3 regions of the Methylocella sp. genome follow, and region 3 is predicted to be linked to each of the others. Evidence: predicted binding sites of a transcription regulator. Region 3 holds the regulator's gene; each other region holds the start of a gene.
The links. Region 3 encodes LexA, which represses DNA repair genes until DNA is damaged. Its sites were predicted from a motif close to TGTTCNNNNTGTGTTCNG; they were not measured.

Region 1: a site for LexA is predicted at 2,015-2,032, ahead of ACILRB_RS03575 (PA0069 family radical SAM protein). Genes of this name have one in related genera too.
Region 2: a site for LexA is predicted at 2,817-2,834, ahead of recA (recombinase RecA). Genes of this name have one in related genera too.

The regions. Positions count from the first base shown of each region.
Region 1 is NZ_JBGAHM010000004.1:103,650-109,125, reverse strand. Features, by position in the region: gene ACILRB_RS03585 (multicopper oxidase domain-containing protein) at 1-498, opposite strand, end outside; gene ACILRB_RS03580 (hypothetical protein) at 917-1,351, opposite strand; gene ACILRB_RS03575 (PA0069 family radical SAM protein) at 2,107-3,312, shown strand; gene uvrC (excinuclease ABC subunit UvrC) at 3,636-5,476, shown strand, end outside.
Region 2 is NZ_JBGAHM010000042.1:13,478-18,953, reverse strand. Features, by position in the region: gene ACILRB_RS14190 (gamma-glutamylcyclotransferase) at 1-324, opposite strand, end outside; gene ACILRB_RS14185 (DUF2125 domain-containing protein) at 529-1,572, shown strand; gene ACILRB_RS14180 (hypothetical protein) at 1,642-1,977, opposite strand; gene ACILRB_RS14175 (hypothetical protein) at 2,035-2,532, opposite strand; gene recA (recombinase RecA) at 2,924-3,991, shown strand; gene alaS (alanine--tRNA ligase) at 4,179-5,476, shown strand, end outside.
Region 3 is NZ_JBGAHM010000013.1:49,950-55,425, forward strand. Features, by position in the region: gene glsA (glutaminase A) at 1-1,053, shown strand, start outside; gene cysQ (3'(2'),5'-bisphosphate nucleotidase CysQ) at 1,214-2,101, shown strand; gene ACILRB_RS08055 (DUF1134 domain-containing protein) at 2,207-2,875, shown strand; gene lexA (transcriptional repressor LexA) at 2,913-3,614, opposite strand; gene ACILRB_RS08065 (HPF/RaiA family ribosome-associated protein) at 3,881-4,438, shown strand; gene ACILRB_RS08070 (superoxide dismutase) at 4,535-5,134, opposite strand; gene ACILRB_RS08075 (hypothetical protein) at 5,476-5,476, shown strand, end outside.

The DNA.
Region 1 (5,476 bases), on a different contig from region 3:
AGCGCCGCGCCTTCCAGGCTCCCGTTCGGGATAGGAAATCCGGGCCGTGTCGGCTTCGCTCCGCGCCCGCCGCGACGGCAGGTCGAGGTCGATCCCGAGCCGTGTCCGGGCCGGCGCGACGGCCTCCCCGATGGCGCGCTCCGGCGTCTTCTTCAGCGCCTTGACGGCGGCGTGTTCGTCGTCGTCCGCAACGGCGCGGTTGACGTTGATCATGTCGCCGAAGGTCAGGATCGACGCGAAGCGACGCAGGAGCAGCGGATCGCCGGGATCGGTCCGGGCGTCATGCGCGCCGCCGCCCGGGCCCGTCGCGGCGTGGCGGTCGACCGAATGGATCATCCCGCGGTCGGCGGCGTTTTTGAGATGCGTCTCGACCGTGTCGCCGACGCGCACGCGGATCATCGGCCCCGGCGCCTCGCGGTTGAAGGCCCAGCAGGAACAGGTTGTCCCGTTGTCGAGGCGGCCCTTCAGCTCGACGGTTCCAAGGTCGACCCGCGCCACTCAAGATCGGGATCTTTCGCGCGCGTCTTGCGGGCGTCAGCCGTTTGCGCCTGCGCGCGGCGGCGATCGGCGGCGGGGCGCGGTTTCTGGGCGACGCGATCCCCATCGCGACGGACGCGGCGCGGATCAGGGTCGGCGTGCTGCGGCTGCGCCCTGTCGGCCGTTCGCTTTCGCGAGCGATCTCGTCTGCGGCGGACGCAAGGCGCGCTTCGGGATCGACGGCGACGCGCCGGCGCTCGCGTTTGACCGCGCGCTCCATCGCCTGCGCCGCGAGAGCGGCGCGCGGGGCGAACGCCATGTCGGCGTCGGGGCGTCCCTGACCGGCCGCGCGGCGAGGCCGCGACGCTGCGTCTCTCAAACGGCCGGACGCTCGACTGCCGCAAGGCGCGGTCCAGTCGGGACGACTCCGGCCGCGGCGTCAGCGCGCGCTTTGCATCAGCCGGAATTTTTCAAGCCGGCCTTCCTTGACCGCGCAATCGGCCAGCGCGCTATAGGCGCGCGCCACGCCCCGGGGGACGCGCGCGACGCACAGCGTCCTGACCCGCGGCGGAAGCGCGGCCCATTGCTTCCGCAACTGGGCGAGCGCCGCCTCTTCGCGGCTCATGCAGGCCCCGGCGGCCTCCCGCGACGCGAACGCCAGGGCGCAGCTTCGCGAAAAATCAAGCACGGGAACGCCGTCCGCGGCGTCGGGCGCGATCGCGCCGGTCACGTCGTCCGCCGGCGCCGGAAGGATGGCGACGTTCGCGGAGGCCCCGGCGGCGGACGCGGCGGAGGCCCCGAACGCGCAGGACGCTCCAAGAGTGAAGGAGGCGCCAAGGAAGATGGCGGCGAAGGACGTGGCGAGCGCTTTCATTCTGTCCACTCGGTTTCTGTTCGTGACCGTCGAGACGGCGACCCGAAGTCTGCCAGCCTCGCCTTGAGCCAGGCATGCGTCCCGATCGGGCCGTGCGCCTCGCGGCCGGCGGTTCGCCGGGACCATGCCGGCGGCGGGCCGCAGGCTCGCCGCTCCGCCGCGACAAGTCGCGGCGCAGTCTTCGTTCCGCTCCGGCGTCGGGACGAAAGGAACAGGCATGACGCCCGTCGTAACGGGCGCCGTCGCGCCGCTCAGAGAGAGCCGAATGGCGCGTCTTTTCAAGTATACTGTCTTATTTACTTGACGCCCCGCGTCCCGTCTCGCCGCGGCGCCTCCGGCGATCCGCTTCGCAAACAGCGCTCATATGCGCCTCCTGCGACACGAAACACCATGAGAGACAGGCCGAGGCCTTGCAGAGACACGGCGCTTCGCCTGAAAGCGCCTGACCGCGCCCCGATCTCTCTCACAAAAGAGAGATACAATCCTAAGCTTGGTTTTTCAAGAGAGTGATCATGAATATGGCATTTATGCTTAAAATCGTCGTGAACGACTTAGCTCATTTGAGTAAGATCAAATCCGTCGTCAAATCTTCCGTCCGCCGTCGGGGCGCGTCGCGCCGACATCCCAAAAATTATCCACAGAGCGCATTGACCCGCCCCTCAATGTTCCTTATATGTTCTCTATCTGATCGCTGAGGCGCAGCTTCAGGCTGCACATCGGGCGAATGTTCTCCCGGCTTCGTCTTGAGGGCGGCCATGACCTACGCCGACGCTTCGACTCTTGTCGAAAGACCTTGCGCCGAAAGCTCCCGCGCCGAGACCCCGCGTCGCGCCGCCGACGCGTCGAGGCCCGCGCCGGCGCGGCGGCGCGCCGCCCGGCGCGAAGACGCCGCCGAGACGCCGTCGCTCCCCCGCAAGGGCCGCGGCGCGCTCTCCAACGCCAGCGGGCGCTTCGAGGCCGAACGGCGCGTCGAGGAAGACGACGGCTGGGCCAGTCTGGAAGATCTGCCGCCGCTGCGCACGATCGTGTCGCGCGAGCGCGCGAAATCCATCGTGACGCGCAACGACTCGCCGGACATCTCCTTCGACCGGTCGATCAACCCCTACCGCGGCTGCGAACATGGCTGCGTCTATTGTTTCGCGCGGCCCTCGCACGCCTTTCTCGGGCTTTCGGCCGGCCTCGACTTCGAGACGCGGCTGTTCGCCAAGGTCAACGCCGCGGCCCTGCTCGAGCGCGAACTGTCGTCGCCCGCCTATCAGCCGAAGCCGATCGCGCTTGGCGCGAACACCGACCCCTACCAGCCTATCGAGCGGACCGAGAGGCTGACGCGGGGCGTGCTCGAAACGCTGGCGAAGGCGAGGCATCCGGTCGGCGTCGTCACAAAGTCGGCGCTCGTGCTGCGCGACCTCGACCTGCTCGCGCCGATGGCGGCGCAGGGCCTCGTCAAGGTCGCGATCTCCGTGACGACGCTTGATCCCGTGCTCGCCCGGCGCATGGAGCCGCGCGCGCCCTCGCCCGAGCGGCGCCTCGAAACCATCCGCCGCCTGTCCGAAGCCGGCGTCCCGACCGCCGTCCTGACGGCGCCGATCATCCCGGCGATCAACGACAGCGAGATCGAGGCCATTCTCGAGCGTGCGCGGGCCGCCGGCGCGCGCGAAGCCGGCTATGTCATGCTGCGCCTGCCGCTCGAACTGCGCGACCTGTTCGCCGAATGGCTGATGGCCCATTACCCCGACCGGCTGCGCCGCGTGCTCTCGCTCGTGCGCTCGACGCGCGGCGGCAAGCTCTATGACGGCGCCTTCGGCAAGCGCATGACCGGCGCCGGCCCCTACGCCTGGATGATCGGGCGGCGCTTCGAGGCCGCGGCCGCGCGGCTCGGCCTCGGCAAGAGCCGCGCGCCGCTGCGCGTGGATCTGTTCGAGCGCCCGACGCGCCCTGGCGAGCAGCTCAGGCTCTTTTGACCGCGCCGCCGGCCCCGCGCGTTGCGCGCCAATCTTTTCATGGAGGGCCCGATCGCCTAAATCTGCCTCTGATGGTCCCGACCGACAAAGACGACCGCGCCTCCGGCGGCCCTGGCGACGCGCTTCAGGGCGCGTCCGTTTACGGCGAGGCGCAGCCCCGCGAGTCCTTTTCCGCCGCATGGTCCGGCGCCCGCTCGCCTGCCGCGCCGCCGGAGGGCGAGCCCGCACGACGCGGCGCCTCGCCCCGAGAGGCCTCACTCCAGGACGCCCCGCCGCAGGAAGATCCGCTTCCGGAGGATCAGACTGGCGACGAGCCGCCCGGCGTGGAGCTCGATCTTGGCGGCGAAGACGTCGCGCCCGGCTCGCTGCGCCGCGGCGCGGCGGTCATCCGCAGCCACTGGCGCCAGGCGCCGCTCGGGCCCGGCGTCTATCGCATGATCGCCGACGACGGCGAGGTGCTTTATGTCGGCAAGGCGAAAAGCGTGCGAAAGCGCGTCGCGAGCTATACGCGCCCGGTCGGCCATACGGGACGCATCGCCCGCATGATCGCGCTCACCGCCTCCATGGTCTTCGTCTCGACCGAGACCGAGACCGAGGCGCTGCTGCTCGAAGCCAATTACATCAAGCAGATGAAGCCGCGCTTCAACGTGCTGATGCGCGACGACAAATCCTTCCCCTACATTCTTCTCGCGGGCGACCACCCCTCGCCGCAGATCCTCAAGCATCGCGGCGCGCGCACGCGCAAGGGCGATTATTTCGGCCCCTTCGCCAGCGTCTGGGCGGTCAACCGCACCATGAACGCGCTCGAGCGCGCCTTTCTGCTGCGTTCATGCGCCGACAGCTATTTCGAGAACCGCACGCGCCCCTGCCTGCTGCATCAGATCAAGCGCTGCTCGGCGCCGTGCACCGGCGAGATTTCGCCCGAAAGCTACGCGCGGCTCGTCGCCGAGGCGCGCGGCTTCCTGTCCGGCAGGAGCCGGGCGATCCGCGACGAGCTCGCCGCCGAAATGGGGCGCGCCTCCGACGCGCTGGAGTTCGAGCGGGCCGCGCGCCTGCGCGACCGCATCGCCGCGCTTTCGGCGATCCAGGGCGCCCAGGGCGTCAATCCGCGCACGGTCGAGGAGGCGGACGTCTTCGCCGTCGCCGAGGAGGCCGGCCAGTTCTGCGTCGAGGTCTTTTTCTTCCGCACCTATCAGAACTGGGGCAACCGCGCCTATTTTCCGCGCGCCGACCGAAGCCTCTCCTCGTCCGAGGTTCTCGACGCCTTCCTCGCGCAGTTTTACGCCGACAAGCCCGCGCCGCGCCTCGTCCTCGTCAATGAGGAGGTCGAAAACGCCGCCGTGCTCGCCGAAGCGCTCTCGGCGCGCGCGGGCCGCAGGACCGAGGTGAGCCGGCCGCAGCGCGGCGAAAAGCGCGAGCTCGTCGAGCATGCGGCCCAGAACGCGCGCGAGGCGCTGTCGCGCCGCCTTTCGGAATCCTCGTCGCAGGAGCAGCTTCTCGCCGCGCTCGGCGCGGCGCTCGGCGTCGAGCATCCGCCGCGCCGGGTCGAAATCTACGACAATTCGCACATCATGGGGACGAACGCCGTCGGCGCCATGGTCGTCGCCGGCGCGGGCGGCTTCATGAAGGCGCATTACCGCACCTTCAACATCAAGGGCGACGAACTGACGCCCGGAGACGACTACGGCATGATGCGCGAGGTGCTGCGCCGCCGCTTCTCGCGCCTCGCGCGGGAGGAGGCCGCGCGCGGGCGCGAGGCCGGGCCGGCGCTGGAGGACGGCTTTCCGCAAAGGCCCGATCTCGTGCTCATCGACGGCGGCCAGGGCCAGTTCGACGCGGCCCGCGCGGTGTTCTCCGAGCTCGGCGTCGAAGGGGTGAGCGTCGCCTCGATCGCCAAGGGCGTCGACCGCAACGCCGGGCGCGAGACGTTTTTCACCGAAACGAAGCCGCCGTTCCGCCTTTCGCCGCGCGATCCGGCGCTGTATTTCGTGCAGCGCCTGCGCGACGAGGCGCATCGCTTCGCCATCGGGACTCACCGCGCGCGGCGCAGGAAGGAGTTCACCCGCAGCCCGCTCGACGAGATCGCCGGCATAGGCCCGGCCCGCAAGCGCGCCCTGCTGCACGCCTTCGGCACGGCCAAGGCGATTTCGCGCGCGGCGCTCGC
Region 2 (5,476 bases), on a different contig from region 3:
GCCGCCGCGAAGTCGCGCGGGCAGCAGGATTTCACGATAGACCGCCGTCGCCTGCTCGCGCGCGCGCAGATAGTCGAGCGTGGCCTCGCGCCGCGCCGCCTCGACGCGGAAGGCGACGCCGCGGCAGGCGCCGCCGCGGTCGAGGCCGAGCACCAGCCCCGGCGTCTCGACCGTGCCGCGATGCACATGGGAATAGACGCACAGCGCGCGGCGGTAGCCGCGCACGGTCGCGTCGCGCCGCTCGACGAAATCGAACCCCGGCCGCCACATCAGCGAGCCATAGCCGAACACCCAGAGGTCGTCCGCCGCGCGCGGCTCCGCCATGTCCGCTCCCCGCCGGGCGTCGCCGCGGCCATTTGCTCCGGAAGGGCCTGCGCTATAAACCATGCCGGCCGCGCGGAAAAGATCGCGCCCCGCCGCCGGAGCGCGACGCGGGCGGGCCGGCCCGCCCGCAGCCGGCCCGCATCGGCGCAAGGCCAAGAAGCGGCGCCGTCGGCGCAGGCCCGGCCATCGACCCAGGAGATGTTCATGGAGGCGACGAAGCGGACCGGAGGGCGCGGCCGCGCATTGCTTTTCGCCGGCGCGGTCGCGGCGCTCGCCTGCGCCGCCTGGTCCGCGGCCTGGTTCGTCGCCGCCCGCACGGCGGATCAGGCGCTTTCGGGCTGGATCGCCCAGGAGGAGGCCTCGGGGCGCCTGTGGATCTGCCCGGAGCGCCGCATCGACGGCTTTCCGACGCGCATCGAGATCGTCTGCCCGTCGCTCGGCTTCTCGGGCCCGATCCTCGACCGCGACTTCGAGGGAAGCGTCGGCGGCTTCCGCGCCTTTGCGAGCGTGTTCGCGCCGCGCGCCATCACGACGCGGATCGCCGCGCCGTTTTCGGCCCGCACGGCGCAGGGCGACCGCTTCACGCTCGACTGGAAAACGCTCGAGCTCAACGTCGAGGGCGCGACGGCCAAGGGCTTCGCGCGGCTCGCGCTGACGGGCGAAGCCATGACCCTTTCGGGCGCGACGCATGACGGCGCGCCGCTCGACCTTGCGGCGCGCGACGTCCGGGCGACGCTCGCGCCGGTCGCGGAAGCGGCCGGCAGCTACGCCTTCGACGTCACGGTCGACGGCGCGTCGACGCCGCAGCTCGCCGCGGCCCTCGCGCTCAAGGCGCCGGTCGACGCGCATGTCACGGGAACGGTGGTCGGCACCGACTGGGCGACGCCCGGACGCTTCTTCGACCGGGTGGAGCGCTGGCGTCTCGCCGGCGGACGCGTCGACGTCGCCGGCGCGCGGCTTTCGAGCGGGGACGCGGTCGTCGAGGCGACGGGAACGCTCGACCTCGACGAGGAGCGCCGCCCGCGCGGGACGCTGAACGCGTCGCTCGTCGGGCTCGAGCCGACGCTGCGCGCGCTCGGCGTCAATCCGTCGCTGATCGCGGCGGGTTCGCTGCTGACGAGCTTTCTCGGCGGCACGCCCGGCCAGGAGGACGCCCGGAAGACCATCCGCCTGCCGCTGCGGCTTGGCGACGGCGCGCTGTCGATCGGGCCGATCCGCACGCCGCTGCGCGTGCCGCCGCTCTATTGATCCGCTGATCCGCGCCCGCCGCCCGCGCTCCGGCCGGCCCCGCCCGTTTCGCGGGAGCGGCGCGCGCGGCTATTCGATGCCTTCGAGCCGCGCGCGGGCGTTATAGGCCTCGCGGAACCGCTTCTCGATCTGGGCGAGATTCTGCTCGGGCTGCTTGAACTTGGCGAAGGCCCCTCGCACCAGCGAGGCCTCCTCGGCGACGAGCACGATCGGCCCGGCCATGAAGGCCGCGTTGGGCAGCGCGTGCAGAATGGCGTCCTTGTTCGGATGGGTCTTCACCTCGACCATCCCGTCCGCGACCGGATCGCCGTCGACGCAGACATAGGGGCCGATCACCTCGATCTTGCGGCCGTCCGAGGTTTCGCGAATGAAGGTCCGCTCATAGACGGCAGGCTGCTGCGACATGGCTTTTTGTCTCCTTGCGTTCAGCGCGTCCCGCCGCCGGGCGGGCTTGAGCGCGCGTCAACTCACGCCGGCGGCGAGCGCCGCGATGACCGTCCCGCCGACACGCTCCATGGCGCCGAGCTCGTCGAGCTTGTCGAGGCGGCGGCGCGCCTCGTCCCTCTCGTCACGGCGCAGATGGATGAAGGCGAGCGCCTTCAAAGTATAAAGCGCGAAATGGCCGGGCCCGTCGACGTCCGGCGAAATCTCGCCCGGGCGCCAGCCCGTCCAGTCGGGATCAAGCCCCGCCTGGCGCGCGGCCTCGGCGAGCCCGGCCTGCGCGACGGCCAGCGCCTCGTCGAGATGTCCCTGGTAGGTATGGATTTTATAAAGGCACAGATAGGTCGGCAGCGCTTCGGGCCGCAGGCCGAGCGCCTGGCGGAACGCGAGCTCGGCCGCTCCGCGGTCCCGCCGGTAGAGCGCGACGCCCTTCTGAAGCATCTCGTTGACGTCTTCGGGAATGTCCCCGAAGCCCACGAGATCGTCCATGCGGACCAGATTGTCCGAATCTTGGCGCATTTCGTGTCGAGTCTCCGACAAAGCGGCGCCGCGCCTGGAACAAGGCGCCAGGACGAGGCCGCCGCGCCGGACGGCAAGCAAGCGGCGCGCCAGCTGCGCCGCCCGCCAGCGCCGGCCGCGGACGGCCCGCCCCGCGCGCGCCGTTAACCACGCCGGCGGTTTGCGCAGGCGGACTTAGCGGGCGCGTCTTTCGCGTCCCGCGCGCGCCCGCCGGCCATGCGCGCGGCCCTTTTCGCCCGCCGCGCGCAAGCCTCCCGCAAAACGGGCGCCGCAAGTGGAAAGATAAGAACATAAAAAGAACTTGCGGACGAGAACAAAGAGAATACATTCTAAGACGCCAAGACGGAGCGCATTGCCGCCCCGCCGCGCCTGTGCCAGAAGGGCCGATCGCATGAGCCAAGCCAATCTTCGCCTCGTTGAAGGAACGTCCGTGGATAAGACCAAGGCCCTCGACGCCGCCCTGTCCCAGATCGAACGCGCCTTCGGCAAGGGTTCGATCATGCGGCTCGGCAAGAATCCCAAGGCGATCGAGGTCGAGACCGTGCCGACGGGCTCCCTCGGCCTCGACATCGCGCTCGGCGTCGGCGGCCTGCCGCGCGGACGCGTGGTCGAAATCTACGGTCCGGAATCCTCGGGCAAGACGACGCTGACGCTGCATGTGATCGCCGAGGCGCAGAAGCGCGGCGGCGTCTGCGCCTTCATCGACGCCGAGCATGCGCTCGACACGGTCTACGCCCGCAAGCTCGGCGTCAATCTCGACGACCTTCTCGTCTCGCAGCCGGACACCGGCGAGCAGGCGCTCGAGATCACCGACACGCTGGTGCGTTCCGGCGCGGTCGACGTGCTGGTGATCGATTCGGTCGCCGCCCTCACGCCGCGGGCGGAAATCGAGGGCGAGATGGGCGACAGCCAGCCGGGCCTTCAGGCGCGCCTGATGAGCCAGGCCCTGCGCAAGCTCACCGCCTCGATCTCGCGCTCCAACACCATGGTCATCTTCATCAACCAGATCCGCATGAAGATCGGCGTGATGTACGGCAGCCCCGAGACGACGACCGGCGGCAACGCGCTGAAGTTCTACGCCTCCGTGCGCCTCGACATCCGCCGCATCGGCTCGATCAAGGACCATGACGAGGTGATCGGCAACCAGACCCGCGTGAAGGTGGTCAAGAACAAGGTCGCCCCGCCTTTCAAGCAGGTCGAGTTCGACATCATGTATGGCGAAGGCGTCTCCAAGATCGGCGAATTGATCGATCTCGGCGTCAAGGCCGGCGTGGTCGAGAAATCGGGCGCCTGGTTCTCCTATGACAGCCAGCGCCTCGGCCAGGGCCGCGAGAACGCCAAGGCGTTCCTGCGCGCCAATCCCGAGATCGCCGACAAGATCGAGCTCGCCATTCGCGAGAACGCCGGCATGATCGCCGACAAGATCCTCGACGTCGCGTCGGAGGGCGAAGAGGACTGAGCGGACCGGCCCCGGTCCCTCGCGACGCGCCGGCTTTCCCCAAACTGCGGGCGCTTCGCATGCGCTTTCCCTGTTCTGCGGCGGCCTGTCCGGCGCGCCGCTTGCGTTTTGCTCCTGCGCCGCTCATTTTGCGCTGTGTCCATCAATAAAGCGGCCCTCGGGCTCAGGGAAAGCGACGGAACGGCAGATGAACGGCGTCAATGAAATCCGGTCGGGCTTCCTCGAATTCTTCCGGAAGAACGGCCATGAGATCGTGCCTTCGTCGCCGCTCGTGCCCCGCAACGACCCGACGCTGATGTTCGCCAACGCCGGGATGGTCCAGTTCAAGAACGTCTTCACCGGCCTCGAAAAGCGCCCTTATACGCGTGCGGCGACGGCGCAGAAATGCGTGCGCGCCGGCGGCAAGCACAACGACCTCGACAATGTCGGCTACACCGCGCGCCACCACACCTTCTTCGAAATGCTGGGCAACTTCTCCTTCGGCGACTATTTCAAGCCGCTCGCCATCGAGCTCGCCTGGAAGCTGATCAGCGAAGAGCTCCAGCTTCCCAAGGATCGCCTGCTCGTCACGGTCTATCACACCGACGACGAGGCGGCGTCGCTCTGGAAGAAAATCGCCGGCTTCTCCGATTCAAAAATCATCCGCATCGCGACCAGCGACAATTTCTGGGCGATGGGCGACACGGGCCCCTGCGGCCCTAGTTCCGAAATCTTCTACGACCAGGGCGACAAGCTGCAGGGCGGCCCGCCCGGCAGCCCCGACGAGGACGGCGACCGCTATCTCGAATTCTGGAACCTCGTCTTCATGCAGTTCGAGCAGGTCGCCCCGGGCGAGCGCGTCGACCTGCCCCGCCCCTCGATCGACACCGGCATGGGGCTCGAACGCATCGCCGCCCTGCTGCAGGGCGTGACCTCGAATTATGACGTCGACCTGCTGCGCGCGCTGGTGCTTGCGGTCGCAGGCTTCACCGGCGTCGATCCCGACGGCCCGCAGAAGGCGAGCTGCCGCGTGATCGCCGACCATCTGCGCGCCTGCTCTTTCCTCATCGCCGACGGCGTCACCCCCTCGAACGAAGGGCGCGGCTACGTCTTGCGGCGCATCATGCGCCGCGCCATGCGCCACGCCCAGCTCCTCGGCGCGCGCGAGCCGCTCATGTGGCGCCTCGTCCCGACGCTCGTCCACGAGATGGGCCAGGCCTATCCCGAGCTCGTCCGCGCGGAGCCTCTCGTCGTCGAGACGCTGAAGCTCGAGGAGGCGCGTTTCATCGAAACCCTCGCCCGCGGCCTGTCGATTCTCGACGAGGCGCTCCGCGTCCTGCCCGAGGGCGCGGCGCTCCCCGGCGAAACCGCCTTCAGGCTTTACGACACTTATGGCTTTCCGCTCGACCTGACGCAGGACGCGTTGCGCGCGCGCGCGCGCAGCGTCGACGTTGAGGGCTTCAACGCGGCCATGGAGCGGCAGCGCGCCGAGGCCCGCAAGGCGTG
Region 3 (5,476 bases):
GGCCTGCCGGCCAAGAGCGGCGTGTCGGGCGGGATCGTGGCGGCGGCGCCGGGCCAGTTCGGGATCGCCGCCTTTTCGCCGCCGCTCGACCGTTTCGGCAACAGCGTGCGCGCCGTCGCCGCCTGCCGGCTGCTGTCGGAGCGCCTGTCGCTGCATGTGCTGGGCGCCCGCCCGCAGGCCCGCGCCGGCCGCGTGCTCGCCGGCGACGCTCTGCGCTCGACGCGCGGACGCCCGGCGCAGGACGCGGCGCGGCTCGACGCGCTGGCGCGGCGCATCCTCGTGATCGACGCCCAGGGCGAGATCTGCCCCGCCGCCGCCGAACGGCTGCTGCGGCTCGCCGGCGAGGGGCTCGGGCGCGGCGAGGTGACGATCCTCAACCTGAGCCGCGCCGTCCGCGTCGAGCGCGGCGCGGCCCTCCTGTTCGAGACCTTCCTCGCGGAGCTGGCGGCGCAGGGCGGCGCGGCGGCGCGCCGGCTCATCCTCGCCCATGCCCCGCCGGGCCTCCCCGCGGGCGCGACGGCGGCGACGCGCGCGGCCGATCTCGACGCCGCGCTCGAAGCCGCCGAAGACGAGCTTCTCGCCGAGGGCGCGTCGGGGCCGCCCGAGGCGTTCGCGCCGCTTGCGGCCGACTGGCTCGCGGGCCTCGATCCGGACGAGGCCGCGGCCCTCCTCGCCGCGCTCGCGCCGGCGCGGCGCGTTTTCGCGCGCGGCGAACATGTGTTCCGGCGGGGCGAGCCGGCGCGCGACATTCTGACCGTCGCCTCCGGGCGCCTGCGCGTCGAGGCCGAGGCCGCCGACGGCGCGGCGCCGCGCGTCGCGGCGGTCGGGCCCGGCGCGACGATCGGCGAGCTGGCGCTGTTCGCCGCCGCGCCGCGTTCGGCCGACGTCGTCGCCGAAGAAGACACCGTCGCCTGGAGCGTGCCGCTCGACGCGCTTCGCGCCTTTCTCGCGGCGCGCCCCGAAGCGGCGAGCCGGATCCTGTTCAGGCTCAACGCCGATCTCGCCGACCGGCTGCGGCGTTCGACGGCGGCGGCGCGCGCGCTCGGCGGCTGACGCGCGGCCGCGCTCCGGCTCACGGTCGTTCGCCGAAATGTTAATGCTCTGAAGGCTTACTTTATTTCCCGACATGGCCGTCTTGGCTTACCCTGACGGCTGAATCGTCCAGCGCCGACCGCCGCCCCGGCATGAATGAGAGGCGGCTTTCGAGAGCTCCATGTCCGCCGCCAGCGAATCCGCCGCCAGCGAAACGCGCCACGCGTCGATCGACGCCGCCCAGATCGCCGCCGCCCCGATCGCCGCCCTTGACCGGGACGCCGTCGCGGAAATCTTCGCCGAGATCGCCCTCGAGGCGGCCATCGCCGTGATGTCGGTCTACGCCTCGGACAGCCATGCGCGGCGCAAGCCCGACCAGAGCCCCGTCTGCGACGCCGACGAAGACGCCGAAGCGATCATCCTCGAGCGGCTCGCCGAGCGGCTGCCGCAGTTTCCGGTGCTCGCCGAGGAGGCCGCCGCGGCCGGCAAGAAGACGGTCGCCTGCGACGCCTTCATCCTGGTCGATCCGGTCGACGGCACGCGCGAATTTCTCGACCATAACGGCGAGTTCACCGTCAACATCGCCCTCGTCGTCGAGGGCGCGCCGGTCGCCGGCGTGGTCTATGCGCCGGCGCTCGGGCGGATGTGGATCGCCGGGGCCGCCGCCGCGGCCTGCCGCGTCGAGCCCGGCGCGCCGCTGCCCGCGCCCGGCGAGCGCCGCCTGATTCATGTCCGCGCCGCCCCGGCGCAGGGCCTGACCGCGCTCGCGAGCCGCTCCCACTGCGACCCCGAGACCGAGGCGTTTCTCGCCACGCTGCCGGTGCATGAGCGGCGCAGCGCCGGCTCGTCGCTGAAGTTCTGCGCCGTGGCCGAGGGCGACGCCGACGTCTATCCCCGCTTCGGCCAGACCATGGAATGGGACACGGCCGCGGGCGACGCGGTGCTGCGCGCCGCCGGCGGCGTCGTGCTCGACGGCGAGCGCCATCCGCTGCGCTATGGCAAGGCCGGGCGGCAGTTCAGGAACGGGCCTTTTGTCGCCTGGGGCGATCCGGCGGCGGCGCGCGCCTGACGCGCCGCGCCTTTTTCACGCGTCCTCAACCCGTCGTTAACCTTGGCGCGACACTCTTTCGCCTCGCCGGCGCGAGCGCGGCGGCGGATCCGTCAGGGAGGAGCGATGCGCAGGCTTGAACAGACGCCGTCGGCCGTCGGGGCCGGGTCCGGCGCGCCGGCGTCGCCATGCGCCGCCGGCCGCCGCGACAGGCCCGGCGCCGCGTCGCGCCGGCGCGTGGCCGGGGTCTGCGTCGCGCTTCTCGCCGCCGCGGCGCTCGCGCCTCAGACCGTGGCCGCGACCGAGCGCCCCTCCGAATTCGCTCCCGACGAGATCGTCACGAACGGCCACAAATTCTTCGGCTCGATCTCGCGCGGCCTCGCCGAGGCGATCGAGCAGGCGACGCGGCGCTGGGGCAAGCCCAACGGCTATATTCTGGGGCAGGAGGCGAGCGGCGCCTTCATCGGCGGCCTGCGCTATGGCGAAGGGACCATGTACACCCGCAACGCGGGCCAGGTGAAAGTCTTCTGGCAGGGCCCCTCGCTCGGCTTCGACGCCGGCGCCGACGGGGCGCGGACCATGATGCTGGTCTATAACCTGCCTTCGACCGGGGCGATCTTCAACCGTTTCGGCGGCGTCGCGGGCTCGGCCTATCTCGTCGGCGGCTTCGGCCTGTCGGCCTTCATCAACGACGATGTTTACGTGGTGCCGATCCGCTCCGGCGTCGGCGCGCGGCTCGGCGTCAACGTCTCCTATCTGAAGTTCACGCCGGCTTCGACCTGGAATCCGTTCTGACCGGCTCCGTTCCCGGCGCCGCCCATTGGCCGCGGCGTCAGTAGCGCCGCAGCAGCGCGACGAGCCGTCCCTGGATGCGCACCCGGTCGGGTCCGAAGATGCGCGTCTCATAGGCCGGATTGGCGGCTTCGAGCGCGACCGAGGCGCCGCGGCGGCGCAGCCGCTTCAGCGTCGCCTCCTCATCGTCGATGAGAGCGACCACGATGTCTCCGGTCTCGGCGGTGTCCTGCTTGCGGATGACCACCGTGTCGGCGTCGAAGATGCCGGCTTCGATCATCGAGTCGCCGCGCACCTCGAGCGCGTAATGCTCGCCCTGCGTCAGCATGTCGGGCGGCAGGCTGATGACGTGGCTGCGCGTCTGCAGCGCGCTGATCGGCGTGCCGGCGGCGATGCGGCCCATGACCGGGATGGCGACGCTTTCGCGGCCCGCCTCGTCGTCGCGGGCGGGCTGCGGGCGCACGCGTCCAAGATCGCCCTCAATCACGCTCGGCTCAAACTTGCGGCCGCGCGCGCCGTCAGGCCGTGAGCCCGGCATGCGCAGCACCTCGATGGCGCGGGCGCGGTTCGGCAGGCGGCGGATGAAGCCGCGCTCCTCGAGCGCGATGATGAGGCGATGGATGCCCGACTTCGAGCGCAGGTCGAGCGCGTCCTTCATCTCGTCGAAGGAGGGCGGCACGCCGGTCTCCTTCAGGCGCTCGCTGATGAAGCGCAGGAGTTCGCTTTGCTTTTTGGTCAACATGGGTCGTCGGCCGCCATGGATCGCCTTTCGGCGCGCGAATCGGGCTCCCGCGCGCGAATCGGTCCGCACAAAGGGTGAACGAACGGTACATGTTCGTGCTGCGTTCCGCAAGCCCCCCGCCCCCGCGCGTCGGCAGGGGCGGCTCACGAAGAGATTTTGCGGCGGGGCGTTGACGGAACTTTCAGCCGCGCCATAGGTTAATCGCTCTCGCCGGCGCACGGCGACCCTTTTCGCCAAAGGCGCCGGCCATTTGGAGGAGAAAAGGCATGGATCGACCGCTGCAGATCGTCTTCCGCGACATCCAGCACTCGGACGCGCTCGAAAAACTCATTCAGGATCGAGCGCAGCGGCTTGAGAACGCCTATTCCCGCATTATCGGCTGCCGGGTCGTGGTCGGAACGTCGCATCGCGATCCCAACTCCGTGGTCGTTCCGCTGGCGCTGTGCGTCGAGGTCGAGATTCCGGGCAAGCCGCTCGTGGTCGCCAAGGCCGAGGGCAAGCGCAAGGGAGAGGCCTCGGCGCTCGTCAACAAGGTCTTCGACCTCGCCGAGCGGCGGCTCGAGCAGGTTTCCGAATTCGTCAAGAACACTTCGCGCCGGCTCGAGAACGCGCCCGAGACGGGCGTGGTGGCGCGGCTCTTTCCCGAGCAGGACCATGGCTTCGTCGAGGTGCGCGGCGGGCCGGACCTCTATTTCACCCGCGCCTGCGTGACGCGCGGCGACTTCAACGCCCTCAAGGTCGGCATGCTGGTCGAGGTGTCGCGCGCGCCCGACGGCCCGATGGGCCCGCAGGCGAGCGCCGTGCTCGCGCTCGTCGACGCGTGAGCGCGGCCGGCTGGCGATGACGCCGGCGCAAAAAGGGAGCGGGCCGCGCGGGCCCGCTCCGTTCAGCCGCTGGACGGGGCGGCGACGCGCCCGGCCTTATTTGGCGGCCTTGGCGTAAAGCTCGGCGACATAATCCCAGTTGACGAGATTTTCGACGAACGCCTTGAGATAGTCGGGCCGGCGGTTGCGATAGTCGATGTAATAGGAGTGCTCCCAGACGTCGCAGCCCAGAATCGGGGTCGCGCCATGCACGAGCGGGTTCTCGCCGTTCGGGGTCTTGCTGACGGCAAGCTTGCCGTCCTTGACCGAGAGCCAGGCCCAGCCGGAGCCGAACTGGGTGACGCCCGCCTGGATGAACTCCTCCTTGAACTTGTCGACCGAGCCGAAGCTGTCGACGATCGCCTTCTCGACTTCGCCCGGAATGGCGCCGCCGCCGTTCGGCTTCATCCAGCTCCAGAAATGGAGATGGTTGTAGTGCTGGCCGGCGTTGTTGAAGAGGCCGGCGTTCTTGCCGTAGGACTCCTTGACGATCTCCTCGAGCGACTTGCCCTCGAGCCCTGAGTCCTTCAGCAGATTGTTGCCGTTGGTGACATAGGCCTGATGATGCTTGTCGTGATGGTATTCGAGCGTCTCCTTCGACATATAGGGCTGCAGCGCCTCATAGGCGTAGGGAAGAGGGGGCAGGGTGAAGGACATGGCTTGCTCCTGGTGTCGCGCCGGCGGCCGGCGAGGGCCGCGCGGCTTTAACTAGACCGCTGGCTCTTGCGCAGCAACCGCCTTGGCCGGCGGCGCCGAAAGCTTCGGCGCCGCGCGGCCGGGCCCTGCTCAACGCTTAAGCGCCCCGTAAGGATCGACCGCCATAGTCGGCGGCGCTGGCGCGGCGCGGCCTGACGCGGCAGGATCGCCGGGGCGGCCCGGGCGCTCGCGCCTTGGCTTCGCCTCAACTGCGCGCCATCAACTGCGCGCCGTCAACGCGCGTTCGGACGCCGCCGGACGCGGGAGCCGCGGCGCCGCGACGTCATGAGCATTGTGAATTCA